Regions from separate parts of the Paenibacillus sp. FSL H7-0703 genome, predicted to be linked through region 4. Evidence: a T-box and tRNA genes for the amino acid it is inferred to sense, from the RefSeq annotation. Region 4 holds a T-box; the other regions hold tRNA genes.
What was found. The T-box of region 4 lies ahead of leuS (leucine--tRNA ligase). A T-box ahead of a tRNA ligase gene usually reads a tRNA of that ligase, here a tRNA-Leu.
Positions count from the first base shown of each region.

Region 1: it encodes a tRNA-Leu, which carries the amino acid that the T-box ahead of leuS (leucine--tRNA ligase) is inferred to sense. The anticodon was not compared.
Region 2: it encodes a tRNA-Leu, which carries the amino acid that the T-box ahead of leuS (leucine--tRNA ligase) is inferred to sense. The anticodon was not compared.
Region 3: it encodes a tRNA-Leu, which carries the amino acid that the T-box ahead of leuS (leucine--tRNA ligase) is inferred to sense. The anticodon was not compared.

Region 1 is NZ_JBBOPF010000001.1:1,407,762-1,413,012, reverse strand. Features, by position in the region: gene nspC (carboxynorspermidine decarboxylase) at 1-502, shown strand, start outside; gene MHB46_RS05790 (hypothetical protein) at 705-1,205, opposite strand; gene MHB46_RS05785 (hypothetical protein) at 1,517-2,032, shown strand; gene MHB46_RS05780 (GNAT family N-acetyltransferase) at 2,107-2,616, shown strand; gene MHB46_RS05775 (N-acetyltransferase) at 2,713-3,153, opposite strand; tRNA gene MHB46_RS05770 (tRNA-Leu) at 3,531-3,615, shown strand; gene MHB46_RS05765 (NAD(P)H-dependent oxidoreductase) at 3,709-4,239, opposite strand; gene MHB46_RS05760 (winged helix-turn-helix transcriptional regulator) at 4,437-4,793, shown strand; gene fabV (enoyl-ACP reductase FabV) at 4,962-5,251, shown strand, end outside.
Region 2 is NZ_JBBOPF010000001.1:1,318,196-1,323,446, forward strand. Features, by position in the region: gene MHB46_RS05310 (hypothetical protein) at 1-470, shown strand, start outside; gene MHB46_RS05315 (YqzE family protein) at 567-758, opposite strand; gene MHB46_RS05320 (N-acetylmuramoyl-L-alanine amidase) at 1,048-1,809, shown strand; gene MHB46_RS05325 (divergent polysaccharide deacetylase family protein) at 1,784-2,719, opposite strand; gene msrA (peptide-methionine (S)-S-oxide reductase MsrA) at 2,845-3,357, opposite strand; tRNA gene MHB46_RS05335 (tRNA-Leu) at 3,535-3,619, opposite strand; gene MHB46_RS05340 (hypothetical protein) at 3,842-4,378, shown strand; gene MHB46_RS05345 (carboxymuconolactone decarboxylase family protein) at 4,519-4,848, opposite strand; gene MHB46_RS05350 (hypothetical protein) at 4,967-5,188, opposite strand.
Region 3 is NZ_JBBOPF010000001.1:1,812,261-1,817,511, reverse strand. Features, by position in the region: tRNA gene MHB46_RS07735 (tRNA-Lys) at 8-83, shown strand; tRNA gene MHB46_RS07730 (tRNA-Leu) at 99-181, shown strand; gene MHB46_RS07725 (MarR family winged helix-turn-helix transcriptional regulator) at 345-800, shown strand; gene MHB46_RS07720 (helix-turn-helix domain-containing protein) at 986-1,360, shown strand; gene MHB46_RS07715 (helix-turn-helix domain-containing protein) at 1,454-1,837, shown strand; gene MHB46_RS07710 (Rha family transcriptional regulator) at 1,962-2,183, opposite strand; gene MHB46_RS07705 (urease accessory protein UreF) at 2,480-3,205, opposite strand; tRNA gene MHB46_RS07700 (tRNA-Leu) at 3,468-3,550, shown strand; gene MHB46_RS07695 (glutathione peroxidase) at 3,696-4,181, opposite strand; cyclic di-AMP (ydaO/yuaA leader) riboswitch at 4,648-4,820, shown strand; gene MHB46_RS07690 (hypothetical protein) at 4,936-5,251, shown strand, end outside.
Region 4 is NZ_JBBOPF010000001.1:5,203,850-5,209,100, reverse strand. Features, by position in the region: gene comER (late competence protein ComER) at 1-357, shown strand, start outside; gene leuS (leucine--tRNA ligase) at 338-2,776, opposite strand; T-box leader at 2,838-3,094, opposite strand; gene MHB46_RS23460 (tautomerase family protein) at 3,279-3,668, shown strand; gene MHB46_RS23455 (class I SAM-dependent DNA methyltransferase) at 3,741-4,514, opposite strand; gene MHB46_RS23450 (CvfB family protein) at 4,518-5,251, opposite strand, start outside.

The DNA.
Region 1 (5,251 bases), 3.8 Mb from region 4:
CAGAGAAGACTATGATCTGGACACGCTGGTACGCTGTATTCAATATTTTCAGGATAAATATGGTGTGCAGGTTTATCTGGAGCCAGGCGAAGCTATTGCTTTGAATACTGGATATCTGGTGGCTACCGTATTGGATACGATGAAAAACGGAATGGATATTGCCATTCTGGATACTTCGGCTGAATGTCATATGCCTGACGTGCTGGCTATGCCATATCGCCCGAATATCATCGATGCAGGCCAGCCTGGCGAGTATGCACATACTTACAGACTTGGTGGGCTTACGTGCTTGGCTGGAGATGTGATTGGTGACTATTCCTTTAAAGAGCCATTGAAGCCGGGAGACAAGCTTGTATTCTGCGACATGGCCCATTACACGATGGTCAAAAACCACATGTTCAACGGAGTCAACCTGCCAGCCATCGCCAGCTACAACGACGAAGAAGGCATCAAGGTAATCCGTCAATTCTCTTATGAGGACTTTAGCTCTCGTTTGTCGTAAGACTTACACAGGGGTAAAAGAACTGAGTGCACCGAATAGAATGACTGAACTACAAAAGCCTCGCCCCTTGAGAAAGGGGTGAGGCTTTTTGGCGTAGTTAGGGATTTTTTAGTTTTTATATGTGCCTGTTGCATGTATCCAATACGACAACGGGCATTAAATAATGGTTCAATACTTGAAAAGTTATATAAATTTAGTTAGTCTAGCTTACAGCTTCAGAAGAGAGTTTATAGTCAAACATTTTTCCTCCGAATTGAAGTCCGAGCGCATTGACGGCTAGGTAGTAATCCTTACCTTGCTCAAGAGTTGCATTTAAAAAATATTGACCATTTTTTGAACTTTTAATGCTTTGACCATTACTGTCGAAAAGGGTTAGTTCCAACCAAGAGTCGGGATATCTGTGTCCCTCAATTGTGAAGTGAACTTCTCTCGAGTTATTTTCTGCCATTATTTTATATACATCGTAGTTTTCCCACATCCCATGCTTCTCTTCACCGAGGGTTCCAATGACCCCATCACCTATAAAATAGTAGTTAGCCTGTTCAAAACTATCATTTGGTTCCTGTTCATGATATTCAAGTGCAGAGGTTAGAGTTGATTCCTTTGCTACTGGTACAGAATCTGCATCTTCAGCAAAAGCGGCACCTGCAGAAGTGCTTAGCAAAAGTGTGAGACCTAATGAAGTTAACAACGTTTTTTTCATAAATAAGAGTCCTCTCTTTTTTTGGGATTTATATTCATTTATATGAATATATTAGTAACTAACATGGACTATTATATATTATTTACCAGAAAATTGGAATAATAAAAAGGGATATTTATCAATAAAATGAATATAATAGAACATTTTGTTACAAAATTGCATTTTGTATGTTCACAAGTTTGTCTTAGGGGTTCTGTTCAAAGGTTAGATTTCTTGGAGGAAAATATATATGGTATACTCATTGGATTAGGAACAAACTTCGACATGAGTTGGGGAAATAAATTGTAACGATAGGCAGAGGTGAATTGCACATGTTCGACCCGACCGTTTTTGATAATTTAAAAGTAGCGATGGAAAATACAGTATACGATATGGATAATTTGGATTCACGTATTGACATTACACAGCGGATCGACAGATTGGAAATGTCCGTGATGTCACGTGAATTTGCTGTCCAATTTAGACTGAGAGAACAGCCTGGTGTAACGGCAGAAATTCAACTAAAGGCGGATCTAAACAACTTGGCTGCGGAAATTTTGGAAATCAAAGATCAAATTCCGGGATGTGTCTTGTTGCTGAGTTTTTACATGGAAATTCGTGAGATTGAGTCACAATGCAGCCGGATTGAAAATATACTGACCGAAATTTGGAAGCCCGATCTTCGACCGGTACAAACGCTTAGTCAGATTTACGGAGAGAAGACATCTACATACCAAAATAGGATTGAACTCCGATTTTCCAGACAAATTAACGAAGATCAGATGGAAGACATTCCAGAGCTGTTGGAACACATATTGCTGACGCTTATGGAATTAAACAAGGTCTAAACATCCCTCTTCCTCTTAATGAAAGACAGGCTGTTGTCGTTTGGGGGATTTAGAGGTAAAGGAGCTAGGGAGATATGATAAATGAACCCGATTTTTCTGAAATATATGCGATTATGGAGTCTTCTTTTCCAGCATCAGAATGCAGGACGTTTGAGGCTCAAAAGGCTTTATTGAAGCGTCCTAGCTATCGTATTATCACTGAAAAAAATGAGCAGGGGAATATAGTCGCTTTTTTGGCGGGCTGGGAATTCGCGTATTTTCGGTTTGTAGAGCACATTGCGGTAGATTCCCGTATACGAGGTGGCGGATTAGGCAAAAAGCTTATGAGTAGATTTATCTCACAGTCTGATCATCCGGTAGTGCTGGAGGTTGAGCCGCCAGTGGATGAATGGTCACGGAGAAGAATTGGCTTTTACGAGCGATTGGGGTTCCATTTGAACCATTTTGAATATGTACAGCCCCCTTTAAGAGAAGGACAGGCGGATCTGCGGCTTCAGATTATGAGCTATCCAGGTGCGTTGGCTGAATCGGCGTTTGCTCCGTTTAAAGAGATTTTATATACCGAGGTTTATGGTCTTAAATAAGAGACTAGACAGCTAGTAGATAAAAGTAAAAGGCTCTGCTTATACCGTATGGGTACGGGAGCGGAGCCTTTGTTCTAAAAAGCTAGAGGTGCTTCATTATCGTTCATGTTTTGTCCATACCATTACAAATTCTTTCTCGTCAGTTTCGGCATCAACAGATTCCGCTTGAATGGTAAATCCATTTTTAGTATAGAAGTTAAATGCTTTCGTGTTCGACTGGTATACCTTTAATTGAATCTCATCATGTTGCTTCTTGATCCAATCTAGTAGTAACTTGCCATAGCCTTTTCTTTGAGAATCAACACGTATAAACAGAGCCGCCAAGTATCCATCCAACATGGAGACGAAGCCGCCAATGCTATGATCATCTTGTATGATAACGTAGTTTTGAGCGAGAGGAAGGTACCTGTTTTCCATCTCGGTAACTTGTGATGCCCAATACTGCGGAGCAATAAAATGATGGGCTTCTATGGAAGCATCTAGCCAGATGGCTGCCAACTCGTTGAGCTCTTCCACATTTGCGGGTCTAATCGACATCGTATCTCCTCTTTCACAGTGCAGTATGTAATCTTATAGATGATGCTGAAATAAAAAAGACCGTCCGAGGACGGTCTTTCTACCCGTGGCGCTTATTTAAAGCTTTGATCCGTATCCCGCGCCTCCGTCAACTCTGTAAATTAGAGAATAACGGACCGGGTAAGGGATACGCTCAACATGTGATTATTGATGTTGACGCACCTCCTTTCCTGATGGACCCATTTTACCATATCTGGTTTGTGATATCCAGTGATTTTCTTATATTTACGGAAATGATTCATAGAAAATATAATATAAAAATAGCTTGATTTTATGTTCTATGGAAGATATAATCTAAATTGCCGTGATTGAAAAACATCGGTGTGAATACATAATATGCGGTCGTGGCGGAATTGGCAGACGCGCACGGTTCAGGTCCGTGTGGGCTAACCCCCCGTGGAGGTTCGAGTCCTCTCGACCGCATCATAGCCTAACATTTACAGGTTCTTGGATTGGCTGGATGCCACCAAGAGCCTGTTTTTATATGGTTAAGCTGCGCGTACCATTATAACTATTTTATTTATACTGAAATATATATTTAATATAGTCTTTTGCACTCTGATCAATGTCTTCGTCGCTTGCTTGAAACGAGGCTCCGAAGACAGCGAAATAGGGTAATGTTATGGCGCCAACATGCACTGCGCTTGCCTTAAAAGGTGCTATAACTTCATCTACAGTAAAAGAAACGGAACCAGTAGGTAAGTAATTTTCTTTTTTATCGCCAATGGACATGGCTATCCCTAGCTTCTTTCCTTTTAACTTATCACCCTTTGAACCATAAGCCCATCCATGGGTAAAAACATCATCGAACCACTTTTTTAATAAAGGAGGGTAACTATACCAATACAAAGGGAATTGAAATATGACATTATCGTATGCTTCAAGTAGCTGTTGTTCTTTCAAAACATCAATGCTCCAGTTTGGATACTCTTTATAAATCTCATGAATTGTAATTTCATTGGTATATTGAAGTAATTCTCGTTTCCATCTGTTATTTACTCTAGAATCTTCGATATTGGGATGAGCTAAAATCACAAGAGTTTTCATCATAAATCACCTTTCTTACGTAACATATTTGCCTTTGTAGATGCTCTATTATTATTCTGTATGCTTCAAAAAAAGTAAATACACACAATAAAGTAAGATAGTTACTTGAAAGTATGCATTGGACTTAAAGTGAAGATATGCGATTATAGAATTAATTAGATAAACTTTGTTATTTTTAGCGTTGAAGAGGTGGTACTATGAAACAATATAATTTAGGCATAGAAGCAACACTTGAGATCATCGGAGGTAAATGGAAATCATTAATCATATGTTTATTAATGTCTGGTAGAAAAAGGACAAGTGAATTACAGCGTAGTATTTCAGGCATTTCTCAAAAGGTTCTTATACAGCAACTTCGCGAACTTGAAAAGGATGGTATCATAGGTAGACATGTGTATAATCAAATGCCTCCAAAAGTGGAGTATTATATAACGGAATATGGAATTACAGCAAATGAAATTATTGACTTAATGTGTTCTTGGGGAAGGGCTAATATCCAAATAAGACAACAGCAAGGAGAAGATGTGATGTTGTTAGAAAATGATTCAAAATGAATAGTGGAGTAAAAAAGCGTTGCAGACTATGATGTTTACGGTAGTTTTCTTCGGCTGTCTTCAAGTGTTATGTTATGTGTTGAGCCGCAAGCTGATTTGCTATATAGTTATGACTGGACAACCATTACATCCATATTAAATGAATGCTAAAGTAGGGGGACCCTTGCAATGATTATTAAACCGAAAATCCGTGGTTTTATATGTACGACTGCACATCCTGCAGGATGCGCGGCTCATGTTAACCGTCAGATCAACTACATCAAAGAAAGCACATCAATACAAGGAGCTAAAAAGGTGCTTGTGATCGGAGCATCTACTGGATACGGGCTGGCTTCTCGTATTGCTGCGAGCTTCGGTCTGGGAGCGGACACCATAGGGGTATCCTATGAACGTCCTGCATCAGAGGGGCGCATGGCTTCAGCAGGCTGGTATAATACGGTAGCCTTTGAAAGAGCGGC
Region 2 (5,251 bases), 3.9 Mb from region 4:
GGCTGGTGCGTTCCTCTACAGGCAGCGAAATATGTATTGATGCTGTAACTGGCGATCCGTTACCTGAAGAAGTGGCAGATGGGAGTTGGAAACATAAGCTCCAAAACAACGTGTTCTCTTCATCTGTACCCTTTTTGAAAACACAGGCGCAAGCAGTTACGGTCTCGTCTGCTCCTTTCGATCCCTATGACGATCTGGGTTGGCTTCAACCCAAGCAAAAACTTTCTGTCCGTAACACAGCCCAATTTATGGATACACTGAGTATTTCACCGCGTATTATATTTTCTGCCACAGGTATCAATTTTGTCTTTGGAGGTCCCTTATCCATTAGTGGGTATCAGTCCTGGATATCCCCAGATCATCCGTCCCAACCCAATTTATATGCGTTAACCTACCATCATGGACTTTCCCGATTTGTACCATTAAAACAGTTATTGTCAGCTGGCGAATTTTATCGTTTGGACTCCTAGTTATTAAGAAACACGAAAAGATCGGAATGATCCCTACAACATAAAAAGAGACCTCAAATGGCATTCCCTATGCCTCTTGTGGTCTCTTTGGCGAGTTTAATGTCGCTCCCTTCGCCCTCTGCGTGTGGATTTCATCCACATTTTCAGAGCGAGAGGCAACATGCCAAACCATTTGCTCCCCCACGGCTCTCTGGCTTGTTTTTGACTGCGCCGAACATCACGCGGCGTTTCCATATAGCGAACAATCCGCTGCGTAATATACGTCACCAGTTCGTCACTTTTCGCCATCCTCCATAACCTCCTCCAATCTGCGCCTATTATTTCCATTTACATTGCTTGGAAATATCGGATTCACACGTTAGGTGCAGATAAAACTAGCTTGCTCATTTTCCAAAAGGTCTAACCCCTGTGGAAATAACTATGCATGGTTTCCCTTAAATGGAACATACTATCTTCAACATAACAGTTACCCCAAGGCTAATTGTCATATTGAAGGCAGCTACGCTGCTTTAGGTTTGATACCTGTTATGCATGGTTTTTCAGTAAATAATCAATTCGTCCACTGGAGGAATAGAATGTGAGAAAAAAAAAGTTAAACAAAATATGGCTGACATGCTTGGGGTTCAGTCTATGCATCCTTTGCAGTGCTGTATTCGCCCCATTTACCTATATAGCTGCTCAGCCCGACGAGAAAAGTAACGAACCGAACAAGTATATAGATAGTCCATCCAACGTACATTCGTCCTATCACGCTTTTGCCAAGCCCGTTGTCCTGATTGATGTAGGCCATGGCGGTGTGGATGGTGGAACAAGTCACAAAGGAATTTTGGAAAAAGATATCAATCTTGCCATTGCTCAAAAGCTGTACTTGATTTTACGCTCCCAGGGATATCCTGCTGTCCTGAATCGGGACAAGGACTACGCACTGAGTGACGACAACCGTTGGCTGCAGTCCAAATCCCGGCACCTTAAAGACCTCGCCCAACGGAAAAGCTTAACAGAACAATTGCCCACCGCTTTGGTTGTAAGCCTGCATGTCAATTGGAACAAACGTGCCGAAAAACGGGGACCCATTGTACTGTATCAGGATGAAGGCAGCAGCTATCTGTTAGCTGAACGGATTCAGCATTCATTAAACCGCTTATTTTGCATGAATAGAAAAACAGTGTACGGAAAGCCCTTTTATCTTTTGAATAAAATTCAGCATCCTGCTGTAATTGTAGAAACTGGATTTATCAGTAACGAACAGGACAGAGCTATACTTTCCGAGGATCGTGGTCAAAAAAGCATTGCCGAAGCTATTGCCGAAGGCATTATTGCGCATCTGACGGCATGGTAGTGTTGGTGGCTGGGTCTCCCGTCCATCCCCATACAGCTCGTACCAAATCGCTAATACCCACAAATTTGGCGTGCTCCTTTAGCTTGGGAACCGACGAATGAAGAGCGGAGGATGTGTACATACCAGACACGCCGACGTGCCCAATCGTTACGCAGGTGTTGTGCTCATCCAGCCATTCAACCACTTTTGTAAGTTGCCGATTCACATGGGCGAGGTTATGGACATCATCCAGAAAAACATCATTTCGTACTGGTGGCATTCCCTTTTTAGCGGCAAGCTCAGGGACCACTGACCAATAATTAGTACGGCTATCGACAAAAAATAGTCCATGCTCCTTACAAACATCAAGAACAATGGACATAATGCGCTTATCCGAAGTGACCTTTGAACCCATGTGGTTGTTCATCCCTATCGCATAAGGAACATCCTTAATGGCTGCTGTCACCTTCGCACGTACTTCTTCATCCGTCATATTAGCCTTAATTGCTCCAGGCCCAAGCCATTCGGGCTTCCCCTGCTTTGGCTCCATTGGAAGATGGACGATGACATCATGACCGCGCTTATGCGCTTCCATAGCGTCCTGCTTGGTTGTAGGCAGGAAGGGCATCACAGCAACGGTAATCTTAACGGGTAAATTTAAAATTTGCTCAGTTCCTTTCATATTGTTTCCCAGATCGTCAATAATGACAGCAACCATCTTTTGCGGCTCGTCCTGTTTGTCTATTGCTTCTGCAACACCAGTACTACAGACCATGAATAACATGCATACCGAAATACAGAGTACTACGGTTCTTCGCATTTTGGAGCTTGAATGGAATACAGGTACATAAGCTGGCTCTTTCCGAGCGCGAGATTCCTTTAAAGCCTTTTTTATTATATTTCTCATGTGCAGCTTCCGTCGTGTACTCATTGCGGGTCAGCCTCCTTCTCTGTCCCTTCATTGTGTGAGTAACGTCGTCTAAATATGTATAAGGCAGATCCATGGAATACTCCCTGATCTGCCTTATCGTGCGTAGAAACGTATGTTAAAGCCGCTTACCAGTTCTTATCAATAAATTCATCACGACCTGATTGGGCCCGATCTTCCTTATAGTGCTTCACGTTTTTCTTGTGGTAATCCTGATGATAATCCTCTGCAGGATAAAAAATCGAAGCAGGAAGAATCTCCGTTACAATTGGCTTATCAAAGCGTCCACTTTGTGCCAACTGCTCCTTGGACTGTTGTGCAAGCTCACGTTGCTGCTCTGTATGATAAAAAATTGCTGGTTTATACTGTGTACCCCGGTCCTGAAATTGACCTTCCCCGTCGGTAGGATCTGTTTGCGGCCAATATAATTCGAGCAGCTTTTCATAAGGAAACAGCCCAGGTTCAAAAGTAATCTGCACCACCTCGTAGTGACCTGTAGTTCCTGTTTTAACCTGCTCGTAGGTCGGATCGGGAATCGTTCCTCCAGTGTATCCTGACACAATGCCATGAATGCCCGGCTGTTCTTCAAACGGAGTCACCATACACCAGAAGCATCCACCTGCAAAAGTCGCTTTCTCCATCTTACATCCAACCTTTCAATAACTTCATCTTAAAATTTTCTATCATATCTGGAAATCCATAGTTTGCGGGAAGACAAGAAACGTGTTCAGCTTAAACTATGAGCAAATCCCCGGAAATATAAGAAAAAGGTCTCTAAAACTGCTACGAGAGCAATTCTATAGACCTTTTCTAATAGATGCGGTCGAGAGGACTCGAACCTCCACGGGGGGTTAGCCCACACGGACCTGAACCGTGCGCGTCTGCCAATTCCGCCACGACCGCATATAAGTTGTCGTTTATCCTCGAAAGATCAATCTTTCTTAGCGACAAGATAGATCATACCATGCTCATATCGAGATGTCAAACCTTTTATGTTTGTTAATTTCCTCTTGATAAAAAAGGAATAATAAACTAAAATAAGAACATAAGTTCCTGGGAACGAAGGTTCCTTTTCTTCATTCGGTTATGAATTATCATCACATTTTCCTAAGGCGGTGAATGGTAATGATCTCTTTAGATACTACTCAGCATGAATGGTCTCTTGTGAAAAGTTATCTACTCCTTACCTTTATTCAAAAAGTATTTGAGCGGGACAGCCTAATTCTTGAAGAAAGCGGTATGCTGAAAACCCCTGGTCTTTATGTCGAAATGGTTAACGCAGGTGTAGATCGTACCGGGATCCTGCTGTCTGAAATAAAACATGAATTTAATAAATATCACATTCATGTTCTGGACATACAACAAAACCACTCCGGCGTTCACGCCACCTATATAAGTAAAGGCAATAAAGAGCAGTTCAGTATGGCAATGCCAGCATTCCGCAAAGAAATGTATGAGCGGATGCGAGCATATCTCGGGCTCTCAACCTCTATGCCCCATACAGCTGCCCTTCCTTTACTAGAGAAACATCGCCCCGAATTACCTAACAATACAACATCCAAACCTCTACGCATCGTTGAACGAAGTTTGGTTACATCCTCTTTGGCTTATAAGCGTAAAATGTCTCGCCCTGCTGCTTTTGCCGCAAGCAGAAGAGCATAATCCCCGCACAACCAACACGCAAAAGAAAAGCTTCCGCAGACACCAAGTGTGCGCGGAAGCTCCTTTCCATATTCATCATATATCCAAATCGATCTATAACCGCTATGACGAAGTATAAGCACATCAATTAATGATTCGCCTTATTGCAACGCCTTCTGTACACGCGTTACCCCTTGGCTTAGAGCATGTCCTCCACCTACTGCTGCGGCTACAGCAATGGTCTCCATAATTTCCTGATCACTGGCTCCTTTGGACCGCGCCTCGTCCACGTGATAAAACGTGCATACCTCATTGTTGGCAAATAAGCCAATGCCTAGCGCAATCAGTTGCTTGGTTTTCTCATCTAAGCTGCCGGCTTGAAAGCACTCTCCGGTAAAACGATGATATGCATGAACTACCTCGGGCAACTGATCTTCCAAATGGCTGATTTGATCCTTGTATGCATGTACTTTTTCGTCCATAACCGTCATTGACACAGCACGTCCTCTCTGTTGGATTTTCCTTCATTACTGTGTCCGATTTAGAGTTTCTGTATGCCTAATGAATCACCCAGTTATTTTTATCCAACACCCATTTGAGAACCCATTCCTAATCCAGATCTATCGGATTGTGACGCGGCTCGCTGAACGACTGGTATGTATAGCTGCGATCCAATTTGACCACACGTCGATTCTGGCGACGAATAAGCACCTGTTCCTCATCCCATGCCAGTACAATGCCCACAACATCGTTGGACTCCAATCCATCGCGTACGACACGCACCTTTTCACCGGAGAGTCGATAAGCATCCAATTCTTCGTCCATAATCATCCTTGTCCCCTCCTTATTCACTTTTTTAACATAACGATCATGGTTCTATATACATGAAAAAAG
Region 3 (5,251 bases), 3.4 Mb from region 4:
ACAGCATGAGCCATTAGCTCAGTTGGTAGAGCACCTGACTTTTAATCAGGGTGTCGAAGGTTCGAGTCCTTCATGGCTCACCATTTATATTTTGTTATGCGGTCGTGGTGGAATGGCAGACACGCTATCTTGAGGGGGTAGTGAGCGTACGCTCGTGGAGGTTCGAGTCCTCTCGACCGCATCAATGGAATAAACGGAAAAGTCTCTCGCGGTAGAGGCTTTTTTTATTTGTGTAGTGATGTAATAAAGTAATGATTATGATGAAATAATGATTCCATAGTATAATATAATGCCATAATGTTATAGAATGATAAGTATAAACTTATGAAGTGACGGTGAAAAATATGGACACTCAACTGTTAGGAAATATATCAGAAAATATTTTGGGCTTGTTTCCGATTGTGAAGAAGAAATTTTTCACCTACGGTCCGCTCGATTTACCATTACACTTGTCGCCTAATAACTTTCAGGTATTACTGCTTCTGCGTGAGGTGCGCTTGTCTACGGTATCTGATTTATCCAAACAGCTCAATGTCTCACGTCCGAACATGACTCCTCTTCTGGACAAACTGGTGGAGCATGGGTTGGCTGACCGCCAGTCGTGTGATTCGGATCGCAGAGTCGTGAATGTGGCGATTACACAGGAAGGCGATGCTTTTTGTGAACAGGTATTTCATACCTTCTCCAATAAAATTCAAGAAAGACTGGTGTATCTGCCAGAAGAAGATTTATTGCATCTGAGTGAAACTTTGAATGAATTGAAGCATATCTTACTTAAAATCGACAACGCTGCTACGTGATTGGCGTAAGTGAACTGGCTTAAAGACCGCCCTTTCTTCGGAAAACAGGCGGTTTTTGTTGCGTGTTGTGGTATAATGGAAACCAACATACATAATTCGGTAATTTTAGCATACGTGATCTTTGAAATGGGAACAGAGAACATGATATCGTTATTTGAGAGCCTGCTAGGGAGGAAGGAACTTCTATGCAATCTATTTACCATCGCATTGAGGAACTCATCAAGGAACGGGGAATGACGAAAAAGGCGTTCTGCCAGCAGTTAGGCATTAGTACAGGGAACTTCGGGGATTGGAAAAGAGGAAAAACGACGCCGGGCACGAATAAACTCATTGAAATCGCTTCTTTTTTTGATGCCAGTCTGGATTGGATTATGCTGGGTCGAGATGTACAGGGTGAGGTGCTGAAGGAGTCGCAAGACCCTTATTTTTTTGACGCTTCAGGGCAACTGAATTGCCAGGAGGAACCGCTAAGTGAGGCGGAAAGAAATTTTATACTTGAGTATATTGAATTTACCCGCTTTCGTAAAGAGAAAAACCAGCGCAATTCTACTATGGGGTAATGGTTGCTTAGGATTTGATGAGGATTACTAATGAGTAAGGCTGAAAAATGAAAATTATTTCAGAAAAAGTTACTGTGTCGGAGGGGAAACATTTTGGGAGATCAAACTATTTATCAGCGGATTGAAGCTTTGATTAAGGATCGCGGAATGACCAAGAAGGCATTTTGCGAAAAACTTAAAATCAGTTCAGGGAATCTCGGTGATTGGAGAAGAGGTAAAACAACGCCGGGTACCACCCATTTGATTCAGATTTCGGACTTTTTTAATGTATCGCTTGATTGGTTAATGAAAGGGATTAAGCCAGGGGAAGGCGTACTTCAGGAGCAGAAGGCTGCTTATTTTTTTGGAGTGATGGGGCCACTGAATTGCCAGGCAGAAGATCTTGAGACGGAAGAACAGAATTTTATTTTAGAATATGTTGAATTTGCGAAATACCGTAAGCAAAAAAGTGAGAAGGATAAAACAAAGCCGGAATAATTTTTTGGCTAAAGATCGTCTGGGTTGAAAACCCGTAAACGAACTGGAGGGGTTCGCTTTACGGGTTTATTTGGTTTCTTGGTGATATGGAATGACCTATATGTAACTGGAATGCTTGTTGGGTTTAGAGTGGCGGTGCCTCCTTATAATCGTTATCGTCGATGTTCAGAATTGCAGAAACTTGTTTTCTGTACCTTTGTGCTTTGCGGGTGCCGTGAATCAGATTGGACAAGCGTGAGGGCGGAATATTGTGTGTCTCACAAAATGTTTTCTGATCCAGTCGAAGTTCGACAAGCCGTTGTTTGATGGCCCACCCGAAGGAGGTGACAGGCATTTTGTTGTTCAAGAGAAATCGCCCCTTACGGATTCTTGCGGAATAATTGGTGTGTTATAATAATCATCAGTAAACATGTTAGAATTAACCATCTGACACTATGATACACTTTTATACGTGTTTTTACAATCGTAAATGCGTCTTTTTGTTGAATTAATTACTTAATTAAGTGCTAGGTGGTTCTGATAATCTGTCTAGAGTCTGCTAATGGTGTGAATTGCGATTATATGTGGATAAAAAACACTCTGCCACCTGAGGAAAGGGACAGAGTGTTTTTCGTGTTGTGACCACATTGGCGAAACGACGCATCAGGGGGATGCTGGAAGGCGTTTGAATAGACCTGGGGAGGAAGACAGTCTAGGTTCATCCAAGCTCATATAAAGAGGTAGAGTGATGTAGGAGCTGGACCAATGTCTGTGAAGAAAGCGACGCTGAGATGCAGTTGGCTCAGGTTGGTTAAGCTTCTTCCAGGCAGAGAGCAGCTCGCTTGTCATACGTTCCATAAGAGGGTTCTTTTCCTCATAAGGAGGATTGAGTAGTTTGAAGGCATCTTCCACACAGAAGGACACCGCTGCGCTAAGATAGCCGTGAACGGTCTGTTCTACATCGTTTCCGAGGAGGAAGTTAATCCAGGTGTGAACGGTAGCGAGTGTGCCAATCGCATTGTATTGAATGAGTATGGATTCCAACTGGTCAAATTCAAGCCAAGGATAAAGAGCCTTAGCGAGCTTGAGTAGACGCTGACCGGATAGACGAAACTCCTTCACATGCTGCAAGGAGGGACGTTGGGTATGCAGCATCTTATCGATGAGAGCGATCCGCCAACTGTCATTCTGCTGGATGGCGACATACAGACTTTTGATAGCCATGCCGTCAACGGTTGTACATTGAGGATACAAATCATCCAGCATGTAATGTTCCAGGTCTTGTAGACTGTTCAAATGTCCGCTGCGGAATAGTTTCTCCAGTTCGTTAAAACGGGTGAAGCCACCAACAGGTAGGGAAGGGTCCAACAATAATGCATAGTTCAGCAAGCGGTTGCCTTTATGCAGGGCGGTTCGCCTCCTCGAAGTGAATCCTTATGTTATGTTATTTTACTCTTTACTTGGGGGGACGAAAGATATTCGAAATATATGTAATATATATTTACATTTAAGTAGCTTTTGTGTCAAATTAAATATTCTTATCGCTCATATATGTTAGTTAAAATAACATATAAAATAATTATTATATTTTTGTTTACAAATAGTTGATGAGAGAGTATAATAAATCTGTTGCCTCATTACATTATGATTTGCGGTCGTGGTGGAATGGCAGACACGCTATCTTGAGGGGGTAGTGGGCGTACGCCCGTGGAGGTTCGAGTCCTCTCGACCGCATTATATGCAAGACCTAGTTAAAAAAGCATCCTGACACGATTTACGTGAAGGGATGCTTTTTTTGTTAAGCATTTTTCGTTATATTCTTTAGCCACGGAAGCCACGGTTGCAACAGGTCGTTTATTAACTGTGATAATGAAGAATGTCAGTTTTGCTGCAAAAGCTTCTCTATATCTCCCGCCAGCTTATCTGGAGTGGTTTGCGGTGCATAGCGCTTAAATACGTTACCTTCTCTTGTAATTAAGAATTTAGTAAAATTCCATTTGATCGCTTTGGACCCTAACACCCCCGGAGCTGTTTGGGTCAGGTAGCGAAATAAGGGGTGTGCTTGATCGCCATTGACATCTGTTTTGGCGAACATCGGAAAGGTAACCCCATAATTGATCTGGCAAAACTCGGAAATCTCCTCGCTGGAACCTGGCTCTTGTTTGGCAAACTGATTGCTGGGAAATCCCAAAATCTCGAGCCCCTGTTCATGGTACTGGTCATATAGCTCTTGTAGCGCTTTGTATTGGGGGGTTAACCCACATTTGCTGGCAGTGTTCACGATAAGCAGAACGTTCCCTTCATATGTGGATAACGGAATTTGTTTCCCTTGCAGGGTTTGCGCATCATATTCATAAACGGTCATAGTATCTCTCCTTATTCAATATTCAACAATTAAATTGTAAGCAATTAAAAACAAGGTTGCAAGTCTGGAAAAGCTGTATCAAGCCTTTAGCCGCTGTAAAATCGTATTTTGTTTAAAACAGTAAATCGCACCGCAAATGAAGCGAATTAAGGTGTTTCTTCTTATAAAAGAGGGTTCAATCGGTGTTTAGCTGGTACATATAGCGTATTTTCTTCTCTTTTTACAAAAAATGGCCAAAAACGCTTTACCCTACGCCAATATTGACATGCTTGTCATTTTCAAAAAGGGATGAAAAACAGAGATTGGAGGAGCTGTGAGAAGCATAATTGCATTGTAAGCGTTATTATTAATCTTCTATGCTCTAAAGGCCGATTTATAACCCTGCAGTTGAGCTTTACAGTCTTCCATGCGCGGGTGTATGATTCAAGACGTAATTTCAAATTAACTTGAATGAAGCAACAACGAAATGTCTATAGCGCTGAATTTTGCAGTTGCAAAAGCGGGGGAACCAATCGAGACTGTACGGCTTCGGAAGCCATGTGTCTCATGGGGTGAATTTTCCGGTCAAGTGCCAGAAATAGGGCGACTCTCACGTCCGAATCCGACAGCTAACCTCGTAAGCGTACAGGGAGAGGCAACAAACCGCCGTGTGCAGCCATGGTTTATTTTATCATGGATATGTCAGAAGCCGGAGGAAAGCCTTTTTCCTTCGGCTTCTTTTTGTTGTCTTTTTATACCGGGAGAGGAGCTACTGATGGAAGGTCGGTTAATTATTGTCACTGCACCGAATGAAGCGGGCAGAAGTTTTGTGAAATTGCTTATTTACAAAAAATTGGCGTTTGCAGTTCTGACGAATAGCGCCCAGGAGGAACGACAGCTCAAAAAAATGGGTGTGGAGCACATTGTCCGCATCAATACCATGCAAGCGGGAAAATGGAATTTTCCAAAAAAAGAAATTGGTAGTGTGTATTTGTTCGAGAACAGCTTGAATCTGACTTGCCGTTTCCTACAAATATGTCGACCACTAACATCGGAATCGATCTATGTTATTACACACGGCTGTAATCCAC
Region 4 (5,251 bases):
ATCACGTCGGATTTTTCGAGTTGTGGTCCTGCTTTCTTGGCCTTTTTTATGGACCAGTGGATTCAAGCCGCAGTTCAAGCTACAGGTATAGACCGTACGGAGCTATGCGCCCTGGCCGGTGAAATGATCATCGGCACTGGAAAGCTGCTCACGGAAGGCGGGATGACACCAGCCGAGTTACAGGCCAGAGTGGCGGTTCCGGGAGGTATTACCGCCGAAGCTCTCGCATTGTTGGACATCAGCCTGCATAGCGTCTTTCCCGAGCTAATACAGGCCACGCACAACAAGTATGAAGAGGACATGCAAAAGGTAGATGTCTCCTTCGGCTTAAAGCCGATTAACCGGCAACAATATTAACCAGTTTACCTGGAACAGCAATTACCTTGCGGATCGTTTTGCCGGCCAGTGCCTGCTGAACATTGTCCAACGACACAGCGAATGCCTCCATCGCTTTAGCATCAAGGTCCTTGGCAATCGTTGCACGCTGTACGATTTTACCATTTACTTGCACAACAATTTCCACTTCGGCGTCCACCGTCCATGCTTCATCATAAGCAGGCCAAGCCGCGTAGGTAATGCTATCATTGTGCCCCAGCAGCTGCCACAATTCCTCAGCCAGATGGGGTGCAAGCGGCGACAGCATTTGCACGAAGTTTTCCATTGCTGCACGCGGCAGAAGGTCTGCTTTGTATGCATCGTTGGTGAAGATCATCAGCTGGCTGATCGCTGTATTGAAGCGCAGCGCATCCAGATCTTCGGTTACTTTTTTCAGCGTTTTATGCCAAGTACGATTGAACTCATCGCTACCGCCGTCATTTGTAATTTTATCGTTCAGGCTACCATCCTCGGAAACAAACAGGCGCCATACGCGGGACAGAAAACGATGTGCTCCCTCTACCCCATTCTCATTCCATGGCTTGGTCGCTTCCAGCGGCCCCATAAACATCTCATAAATACGCAGCGTATCGGCGCCAAACGTATTGACAATATCATCAGGATTAATGACATTACCGCGTGATTTACTCATTTTTTCATTGTTGTTGCCTAAAATCATACCCTGGTTGACCAGCTTATAAAAAGGCTCTTTCGTTTCCACTACGCCGATATCATACAGTACCTTATGCCAGAAACGGGCATACAGCAAGTGAAGAACCGCATGTTCCGCTCCGCCAATATACAAATCAACAGGCATCCATTCACGCTGTTTTTCTTTGGATACAAGCTCTTTGTCATTTTTCGGATCAATAAAGCGCAGGTAATACCAACAACTTCCTGCCCATTGCGGCATTGTATTCGTCTCGCGGCGTGCTTTCATACCTGTCTCAGGATCAATGGTTTCCACCCAATCTGTTGCGTTCGCCAGCGGGGATTCACCTGTACCTGAAGGCTTGATATTGTCCATCTCCGGCAGTACGAGCGGAAGTTGGTCCTCAGGAACCGTTTTGATCGTTCCATCCTCCAGATGAATTACCGGAATCGGCTCGCCCCAATAGCGTTGACGGCTGAACAGCCAGTCACGCAGGCGGTAGGTGACTTTGCCGTGTCCTTTGCCCTCGGCTTCCAGCCATTCAATCATCTTCGGAATCGCTTCCTCGTTGGTAAGTCCATTCAGCGGGCCTGAATTGACATGCGGTCCATCCTCAGTATATGGCTCATTAGCCACATCTCCACCTTGGACAACCTCAATGATATTCAATCCGAATTGCTTGGCAAATTCCCAGTCACGCGCATCGTGAGCAGGTACAGCCATAATCGCTCCAGTTCCGTAGCCTGCCAGTACATAGTCAGCAATCCAGATCGGCAGCTTTTCGCCGTTCACCGGGTTCACTGCATAAGCTCCTGTGAATACGCCTGTTTTATCCTTGGCCAGATCCGTACGCTCCAGATCGCTTTTACGAGCAGCTTGTTCACGGTACTGTTGTACAGCATCCTTTTGCTCAGGCGTAGTGATAATATCCACCAATTCCTGCTCTGGTGCCAGCACACAGTAGCTTGCGCCGAACAGTGTATCTGGGCGGGTTGTAAATACTGTGAGTTGCTCGTCATAGCCTTCAATTGGAAAACGAACCTCAGCCCCGGTAGACTTACCGATCCAGTTCCGCTGCATATCCTTAATACTCTCAGACCAATCCAGTTCCTCCAGATCATCCAGCAGACGATCCGCGTATTCCGTAATTTTCAGCATCCATTGACGCATTGGTTTACGGACGACCGGATGACCGCCACGCTCACTCTTGCCGTCAATAACTTCTTCATTCGCCAGCACTGTTCCCAGCGCTGGGCACCAGTTCACGGGTACTTCAGCTACATATGCAAGGCCGCGCTTGTACAGCTGGATGAAGATCCACTGTGTCCATTTGTAATAATCAGGGTCCGTCGTGCTGATTTCACGATCCCAGTCGTAGGAGAAGCCGAGCGATTTGATTTGACGGCGGAAGTTATTTACGTTTTTCACCGTAATTTCGCGTGGGTGCTCCCCTGTATCCAGCGCATGCTGCTCGGCAGGCAGACCGAAGGCGTCCCAACCCATCGGATGCAATACGTTGTAGCCGCGCATTCTTTTATAACGTGAAACAATATCCGTAGCTGTGTAGCCCTCTGGGTGGCCTACATGCAGGCCGGCTCCAGATGGGTACGGAAACATATCCAAAGCATAAAACTTCGGTTTGCCCGGCTCTTCCCCGGTGCGGAACGTCTTGTTCTCATCCCAATATTTCTGCCATTTTGGTTCAATACTTTGCGGTTGATAGCCGTGCTTCGGCTGTGTGTCTGTCATTGTCTTTTCCTCCTCAAACGGTATGCAACAAAAAAACCTCTGCATCCCGTAGCGTGTCAGCGCTAGGGACGAGAGGTTATATTCCCGTGGTACCACCCTAGTTAGCAGAAAGCGTTCTTCGCGTTCTACTCCCTTTGCACCTGATAACGGAGGTGATCCGATGCGGGTTAATAACAGGATACAAGCACCTGTAAAGGCGTTCCTGCGTTGGACGCATATCTCCGAGGCGAGTTCACTTTGCGCTGTCAACCGGCTTGCACCACCCGCCGGCTCTCTATATGTCCAGACAAAGCTACTATTCCTCATCAGCGATTGTTTAACCGTTAATAATGGCACTATTATATTGAAAACCGCGAAAAAAGTCAAATAAGGACTATCTTTGGTGTTAAAGACCCTCTTCATACTAATTGTTCATGACACATGCATACGAATGTTTTATAATAACTTCGAATTAAATTGATGCAAATTGAGTTGAGTTGAGATAAGAAAGGTGAGCTGAGACATGGCACAGATTAAAATTTTCGGAATAAAAGAAGCTCTAAATCCAATCAAAAAGCAGCTTTCAGAGGTGATTCATTCTGCTGTGGTGGATGCATTCAAATACCCTCCAGACAAGAGGTTTCATCGTTTTTTCCCTATGGATCAGGAAGACTTTATATATGCCGATGGTCGCTCTGAGGCGTACACCATTATTGAAATCAGTATCTTTGAAGGCAGAACGACAGAAGCTAAGAAGCAGCTCATCCAGCTGTTATTCCAACGAATTATGGACCATTTTGGCATTGCTCCACAGGATCTTGAGATTACTATATTTGAAACGCCCAAACAGAACTGGGGTATTCGGGGTGTACCGGGTGATGAGCTTCAGTTGAACTATAAAGTGAATATATGAGTGCAAAAAGACGCCCTTCATGTCATCATGAAAAGCGTCTTTCTTTTCCTAAATTTGCTCAATGAGTCTTCACTATTTTACAGCAACATAAAACAGTCTCGCCGCGTCATCTTCTGCTTCTACCCATTCAAAATCCGCATATACCTTCACATCACGAAAACCTGCTTTGGACAATTCTGCTTTCATCCAGTCTGGATCATAGGCACGCTGTACATGAATTTCCTCGAAACGCTGATACAGATCGCGTCCTTCATGTTCTGCTTTCGCAAAGATACTAAGATGATGCTCAATTTCACAACGGGGAGTGTCCAACGCACATGTCCAGATATATGAGATAGAGCGATCATCCAGTACGAATGGCTGCTCTTCATCATAACGTAAAAACGTCTGGGGATGATGTACATCGAACAAGAAGGTTCCGCCAGGCTTCAGTCCAGCATGAGTTCTAAGAAAAGTAGAAATTATATCTTCTTCCTCCAACAAGTAATTCAGACAATCGCAAAAAGAAATTACAGAATCCACAGGCTCGGGTAAAATCCATTCTCTCATATCCTGCTGTATCCAGCGAACGCTTCCCTCACGAAACAATCGCTGTCCCTGGGGAGTGGTTTCCATTTTGCGACGGGCTACTGCCAGCATGTCAGAGGATAAGTCGATTCCAGACACTTCGAAGCCCGAGTTAACTAGGGGAATCGTAATCGAACCCGTTCCACAGCCCAGTTCGGCCACCGTATGCGGCATACCGTACTGATCCCAAGCCTGCCGTGCAAAGCGTAACCAGTCCGGGTACGGCATGTCCTGCATCAGCTCATCATACACATAGGCAAACTTCCGGTAAGAAGCCATTTTTTATTCCCCATTCCCGTCCTTCGGTTTCGGCATTTTCTCCACCAGGTAGGTCCAGTTTTCCTTTTGTGTAACCATTCCTTCCTTCATCAGCTTGCCCATCGCACGCTTGAAGGCGGATTTACTGATACCAAACCGTTGCTTGATAATATCCGGCGGCGTTGCGTCGGAGTAAGGCATGCCGCCACCCGGACGCTCTTTCAGAAAAGCAATTAATCGATCCGCATCCTCATCACGACCTACTTCCTTGCGTGGCGACATCGCCAGATTGACCCGACCGTCTTCGCGAACAAGTGTGACCCGTACCTTAACCTCTTCACCCAAGCGAAGCATCCGGTTGCGTTCCGAGGAGTGAATCATCCCAATCGCACCAAAACCAAGCACACCTCCGTCCACCAGAACGAATGTGCCCATTTGAAGCGGCTTGTACACAGTCGCCTGCACCCACGTATTCAGCCACGAATCAGGGGCGTGGAAGCACAACGGAGCCAGTTCCTGTTCCCCTGCCAGCTTAGCCCGCAGTCTACCTTGCTTGTCATGCTCCATAATGGCATACACATAGTCGCCCACCCGAGGATGTAAATCTCGGTTTTCTGGCAACTCACGAATCGGCAGCAAAAGCTGACGACCCAATCCCATCTCCAGGAAACAACCCAAACGCGGATGCACATCAGCCACTTCAAGCTTTGCCATTTCGCCCAACGACAAGAACGGCTTTTTCATGGTTGCGGCCAAGC